Regions from separate parts of the Chryseobacterium sp. DZ-32 genome, predicted to be linked through region 1. Evidence: riboswitches for the same ligand, from Rfam matches in the RefSeq annotation. Region 1 holds a riboswitch; each other region holds the start of a gene.
The links. A riboswitch is a leader RNA that binds a small molecule or an ion and turns the genes downstream of it on or off. The one in region 1 is predicted to bind S-adenosylmethionine.

Region 1 (2,327 bases):
CCGATGAGAAACCTGTTGCATTTACGCTCGGATATGATACTGATCTGAATAGAAAGGCGGTCTACGATACATGGGCTAAAATCATCAACATCAGAAACAGTCATCAGGTCTTTAAATCGAAAACCTATAGTATAGAATCCAACAATCTTACGAACGACCCCAATGGTCTGATCACAAGAATTTATGTATATGATGCCTCTATTACAACAGGAATAAAGAATGTTGTCGTATTGGCCAATTACACGACTTCCGCACAGAATGTAGTGCCTTATTTCCCTTACACAGGTCAATGGCAGAATCTGATGGACAACAGTATTTCAAATGTAGCTTCCACAACAGCTCCAATCACTTTACAACCGGGAGAATTTAGAATCTTTGGTAATTACGCGGGTGCTTTGTCAACAGCAGATGTCAATGCCGCCAACAAATTATCTCTTCAGATTGCAGATAATCCTGTCCGAAATGGAATCGCTAAACTGGTTTTCAATAAAGCAAAAAATGGGGAAATTTCAATTTTTGATATGACCGGTAAAAAACTGGATACTTTCAAACTCGATAAAGAGAGCGGAACTTATAATTTGAAGGTTGATTATCCGGCAGGCACGTATCTTGTGCAGTTGAAATCAGATACAGGAATAGCCATTCAAAAGATGATTATTAAATAAAACAAAAGATTTAGTTGTCTAGACTTATAAAAAATATTTAATATCTTAAAAACCATTAAGAAGGTTTAAGAAATAAAGTATAGTTAAGGTTAATCATTCTGATTTTTAAGTTTCTCTTAATCCTCTTAAACTCTTATTAAATCTTAATGGTTCAAAAATAAAAAGTTTAAACAGGTTCCATACAAAATAAAAGGCAAATTTGCAGATCAGCAGATTTGCTTTTTTTGTAAGTTCAGAAAAATAGTCTACTTTTGCCGTAGATTTATCAAGAAAGGTGGAGGGATTTGGCCCGGTGAAACCTTAGCAACCTGCACAATTCCAGCGTGTAAAGGTGCTAATTCCAACCCTTTGGGAGAGATAATTGAAGTCAATACTCTATATGAATTCCATTTCTTGAAGTCTTGTGTATCTGCGGAAAGATCCGTCAGATTGGTAGTATTAATTGGCAAGAACAAAAATGAAAAAATTAAGCACAGCTGTACTATTGCTTGGGGCAATTCTGGTAGCTGCTCAGGAAAGTGAGGAAAAAGGAAAACAGATCGAAGATATCATCATCGTCGGAAACCGTAATGTTAAAAGAACAAAACTGGAGACGCCGGTTCCTGTAGATGTTATCAATATCGATAAAATCCAGAGAAGCACTCCGCAAATGACCGCTCAGGATCTCCTGAATTATGTGATTCCGTCGTTTAATGCAGTGAGGCAGTCTGCTTCTGATGGCACAGAGCATATTGATCCGGTAACATTAAGAGGAATGGGCCCCGATCAGGTTCTCGTATTGCTTAACGGAAAAAGAAGACATACTACTTCATTGGTCAATTATCAGAATACCGTAGGAAATGGTTCTGTAGGAACAGATTTGAGTACCATTCCCGTAATTGCTATTGATAGAATAGAAGTGTTAAGAGACGGAGCTGCTGCACAATATGGTTCTGATGCTATTGCCGGAGTGATCAACATAATTCTTAAGAAAAATGCCGGAGCTTCAGCAAGCCTTACTTACGGATTAAGTGGAAGAAATGATGGAGATACGTATCAGGCAGGAGTCAACTACGGAGCTTCATTAGGAAAGAAAGACGGTTATATCAATCTTTCCCTGCAATTAAGCCACAGAGGAAAAACCACAAGAACTCAAAATCACGATCTGGATATTTTCGGAGATAATTTTGCGTATGAATTTGCAGGTGACGCTGAAGCGGTAAAAGCAGCCAGAGCTGCGGATGATGCCGAAATTGAAAAAAGAGGGTTGACCCGTGATGATTTCAATTTTCAGATCGGAGATGCCCAGATCAGACAGGGACAGTTGTTTTTCAATTCAGAATATCCCTTTAATGATCATTTTAAACTCTATTCTTTCGGAGGATTCAGTATTAAAGAAGGAGAAGGGTTTGGTTTCAGAAGACTGCCAAGCGAAAAGTCTAATGTGGTTTCATCCATTTATCCGAATGGTTTTCAGGCGGTTCTTGGGTCTCAGGTATATGATGTTTCTTATGCCGTAGGTGCAAAATATAATGTCAATGACTGGCTGTTTGACCTAAGCAATACATTCGGGAGCAATACCTTCAATTATAATGTAAGCAATACCAATAACGCTTCTCTGGGAGCAAAATCACCAACAAGTTTTTATGCAGGCGCCCATAGTTTCCTTCAGAATACTGTAAA
Region 2 (2,327 bases), on a different contig from region 1:
ATAAATTATTTTTCATAATCATCTTTGAAAATCTGTGAAATCCGTTGTTAAATAAAAAAGTATAAGTTATTTTAAACTTAATAAGGCCAACCGATACCCATCCATTCCAAAGCCTGATAAGACTGCATCCGTATTAGCTGCTGTTACAGATTTCTGTCTGAATTCCTCTCTTTTATAGATATTGCTGATATGAACTTCTACTTTAGGTTTTCTGATATTTTTTAAACAGTCTGCAATCGCATATGAATAGTGAGTATAAGCCCCGGGATTGATCACTACTGCATCGAAGTCATCCTCCTGAAGCCTGTTAATAAGCTCGCCTTCAATATTAGACTGGTAATATTTTATATCATGAGCCTGAAACTCGGATTTCAAATTTTCCAAATAACTTTCCATAGAAACATTTCCATAGATTTCCGGTTCTCTTGTGCCTAAAAGATTGAGATTAGGCCCGTTGATGATTAAAACTCTCATACCATAAAATTAAAAACTTTTTTTAATTAATGGCCAAAAATTTCAATGTGATGTAGATTTGTTTCAATTGAGTTTTTAATAATGATATTTGTCATATTTAAATAAATGATAAAGCTTACAACTCCTTATTGTTATGGCTTTTATTAAAATTTTATGTTAATTATTAAAAATTTATCATGAAAAAATAATAAGTCTACTTGTTTTGTAGACTAAAAGTTTTTAGCTTTGCAACCATATTTCGATCGGCTTATAAAGAAAGATGGAGGGAACTGACCCTGTGAAGTCTTAACAACCTACCCTTAGGGCAAGGTGTTACGTTCAGCCTTTTAAGGAAAAATAAGCATTTGGTTTATCGTATTTATCGATGCCCTTTGCTGACTTTTCTGCAAAGGGTTAAATTTTAATATATGATAAATAAAATTGATTATGATTAGTAAAAATTTATTTAATTCTAAAGCCTGGATACCTCCGGTTGCGGCTTTTTTTCTGGGAGTCACCAGTGTAAGTGCTCAGAATTCCAGGGCGAAAAAAGATAGTCTTCATGAAAAGGAGCTTGATGAAGTAGTTGTGGTAGCTTACGGAAAAGCAAAAAGAAACAGCTATACCGGTTCTGTAGCCACCATTTCCAGTGATAAAATCAATAACAGACCTGTAACCAATATTACCAAAGCATTGGAAGGGCAGGTTGCAGGGATTCAGACTACCAGTGCCTCAGGGCAGCCGGGTGCGGTTTCTACTATCAGAATCAGAGGAATCGGTTCCATCAGTGCTTCCAGTGATCCTTTATACGTAGTAGACGGAATTCCTTTTGACGGAAATATTAACTCTATCAGCCCAAGTGATATTGAATCCATCAGTGTTTTGAAAGACGCTACAGCAAGTGCCTTGTATGGTTCAAGAGGGGCAAACGGAATTATCATCATCACTACAAAATCAGGAAAAAAAGGAGAAGCAAAAGTTAATTTTAATATCAGCCAGGGATTCTCCGGAAGAGCTGTCAAAGATTATGAACAGGTAAATACGGATCAGTACTTTCAATTATATTGGGAAGCGTTGAGAAACGGATATCAGTCCGGTAAAGTCTCTTCTCAGCAGGCTGCTCAGATGGCAACAGATAATCTTGTTTCTACTCTTGGAATTAATCCATATGGAACTGCTTATCCAAAACCGGTGGGAACAGATGGAAAATTATTGTCAGGGGCATCACCACTCTGGAATGATGACTGGAGAGATATTCTACAGAGAGTGGCATCAAGAAACCAGGTGGATCTTGATATCAGCGGAGGTAGTGATAAAAGTAATTACTTCTTTTCACTAGGGTATCTGGATGATAAAGGGATGGCGATTGAGTCTGGTTTTAAAAGATATAATACCAGGCTGAAAATTAATTCCGAAGTTAAAAAATGGCTGAATGTTGGAGTAAACTTAAGTTATACGAACAGTATTCAGCAGGCACCAACTTCTTCAGATTCCAAGGCAAGCAATATCATCAATGCCGCAAGGTTTATTCCTTCATTCTATCCTTATTATGAAAGAAATGCAGACGGCACTTACGTTTTAGATGCTGACGGAAATCCAATTTATGATTTTGGAAAATACAGACCTACAAATGCACTTCAAAATCAGAATGCTGCTGCAACGTTGCCTTTAGATAAAAACGAAAATAAAGAAGATAACTTTTCAGGAAAAGGATTCATGGAATTCACTTTCTTGCCGGAACTGAAATTCAAAACAAGCTTCTCAGTTGATTTGGTGAATTATAACGGACATTATTATTCAAATCCATTACTTGGGCAAGGTGCGGAAATTGGAGGTTCGGTGACGAAGACCAATACCAGAACACTTTCCTATAC
Region 3 (2,327 bases), on a different contig from region 1:
TGACTCTGTTTTCTCCTGCTACCTGGTTCAAAAGCAATGGAAAAACATTATTTCTTGCCAGCTCAGCAAAGACTTTATTAAAATCTTCTGCTACAAAACCAATGACAGAAACATTATTGATACTATAGATCTGGGAAACTTTTCCTGACTTTCTTTCTGCTTCAAATTCATCGATAAGACAAGCCACTGCCTTCTCTGCATCATTTTCATGAACCAGGATAGAAATTCCGTTTTCTACGGCCTGCTGAGAGATTACTCCTACACTGATACGCGCCAAAGTAAGCGCTTTAAAAATTCGTCCGTCAATCCCGATTTCTCCCAGGAAATCTTCTCCTTCAAATTTAACGATTGATCTGTTCTTCAAAAATTTTATTTCGTTAGCATTTTTCATTACTTCTATAAAATGTTTTTAATGATATTATTTAATTGTTGATATTCCATTAGGAAGGCATCATGCCCGTGTATAGATTGGATCTCGTGATAAGAAACATCTTTATTTTTCTCTTTTAAGTTTTCAAAACACATTCGGATTTCAGAAGCCGGGAAAAATAAATCTGTATCTACGGAGATCATGTGCATTCGTGCCTGTATGTTCTCCAGTGCTGTATCAGCAGCATTTATATTCATCAAGAGATGATTCATCAATTTGTAAGCTTTTAAACTAAATCTTTCGTTTAGTGCATTACCATGATAAACCAGCCAGTCTTCTGATTCCAGGCGTTGTTTGTCCTGATTATATTGGTTTTGAAATCTGTCATTGAGCGACTGCGGTGTTCTGTAGCACAACATGGCATGAATTCTTGCTTTCTGTAATGGTTCTTCCTTATCATTTAATAAAAATTTCTGAACCAGACACTGTGCATGAAGCCAGTCGTGCGTTCTGTAATCGCAGGCAATAGGAATAAAAATCTCAGCAAGATCCGGCTGCTGGGCAAGCATTTCCCAGGCAATACCTCCTCCCAGAGAGCCTCCTATAATGGCATATAAATTTTTGATCTGTAAAACTTCAAGCCCTTTCAGAAATATCGCAGCGATATCTGAAGGAGTAAAGTCTTCATAATCTTCAATTAAAAAATCGTCATATCCGTTTCCTGGTATATTGAAGCACAGAACGGTATACTGATCGGTATCAACAATCTGATTTTTCCCTACCAGCTGTTTCCACCAGCCTTTTTCTCCGGATACATTTGAGTTTCCGGTGAGAGCATGGTTGATTAAGACAACAGGGGCTGTAAACAGATCTTTCCCAAAGAGCTGATAGCTCAACGGGATATGGTATTCCTTTTGGGAATGAGTTTGATAAGAAAGATTAATATAGTTTAGTTCTGTTTTCAATTCTATTAAATTTTAATACAATTGAAAATGCCACAGGAAATGGCTGAAAAAGAACTTCAGTGAGTTATCTGTCCAAAATTATTTGGTAGAACGTAGCACCTTCTTTGCTTGCGCAAAGGGTTGCTAAGGTTTCATAGGGTCTAATCCCTCAACCTTTCTTGATAACATTTTCAATATTTGAATGAACGAATGGTGCAAAGGTAGTTCTTTTCTTTTAATTTCAAAAAAAAATTATTTTAATATTTAAAAAAGCCCTTAAATACAAGTATTCCAAGAGTATATTAATAATTATTCAGATGAAAAAAATTGGAATTACTTCTCAAAAAAACTAACTTCGTATGGAAAAGTGATGAGATATGACCGCCGAAAAAGATAGATTACAAGATACCAAATGGAAAAACTGGGGACCTTATGTAAGCAACCGGCAGTGGGGAAATGTACGCGAAGATTATAGCCCGAACGGGAATGCCTGGAATTTTACCAACCATAATAATGCAGAAAGCTATGCCTACCGTTGGGGTGAAGAAGGTATTGCCGGAATTTCTGATGTAAAGCAGCTTTTATGTTTTGCTTTTTCGTTCTGGAACAAGAAAGACAAAATGGTAAAGGAACGATTCTTTGGTTTGAGCAATCCTCAGGGTAATCATGGGGAAGACATCAAAGAAATCTTTTATTATCTGGATAATACACCTACTCATAGTTATATGAAAATGGTTTATAAATATCCCATCAATGAATTTCCTTACGATGAACTTGTTGCAGAAAACGGAAGACGCAGTAAAAAGGAACCGGAATATGAAATTTTCGATACTGGAATTTTCGATAATGATGAATATTTTGATATTTTCATTGAATATTGCAAGGCCGATCACAATGATATTCTTGCCAGAGTAACGGTCTGTAACCGAAGTCAGCATGAAGCACCTATTCTGGTAGCGCCTACTGTATGGTTCAGAAACAACTGGAAATGGGGATACAACACCTATAAGGCA

Region 2: linked by a shared signal. The riboswitch ahead of AC59HC_RS04400 (SusC/RagA family TonB-linked outer membrane protein) and the one ahead of AC59HC_RS09990 (TonB-dependent receptor plug domain-containing protein) in region 1 are both predicted to bind S-adenosylmethionine.
Region 3: linked by a shared signal. The riboswitch ahead of AC59HC_RS05185 (alpha/beta fold hydrolase) and the one ahead of AC59HC_RS09990 (TonB-dependent receptor plug domain-containing protein) in region 1 are both predicted to bind S-adenosylmethionine.

The regions. Positions count from the first base shown of each region.
Region 1 is NZ_JCAIOM010000007.1:179,188-181,514, reverse strand. Features, by position in the region: gene AC59HC_RS09995 (alpha-amylase family glycosyl hydrolase) at 1-665, shown strand, start outside; SAM riboswitch class I at 925-1,029, shown strand; gene AC59HC_RS09990 (TonB-dependent receptor plug domain-containing protein) at 1,123-2,327, shown strand, end outside.
Region 2 is NZ_JCAIOM010000003.1:140,379-142,705, forward strand. Features, by position in the region: gene AC59HC_RS04390 (hypothetical protein) at 1-2, opposite strand, end outside; gene AC59HC_RS04395 (type II 3-dehydroquinate dehydratase) at 67-474, opposite strand; SAM riboswitch class I at 719-817, shown strand; gene AC59HC_RS04400 (SusC/RagA family TonB-linked outer membrane protein) at 901-2,327, shown strand, end outside.
Region 3 is NZ_JCAIOM010000003.1:297,928-300,254, reverse strand. Features, by position in the region: gene AC59HC_RS05190 (ACT domain-containing protein) at 1-391, opposite strand, end outside; gene AC59HC_RS05185 (alpha/beta fold hydrolase) at 397-1,335, opposite strand; SAM riboswitch class I at 1,397-1,503, opposite strand; gene AC59HC_RS05180 (MGH1-like glycoside hydrolase domain-containing protein) at 1,692-2,327, shown strand, end outside.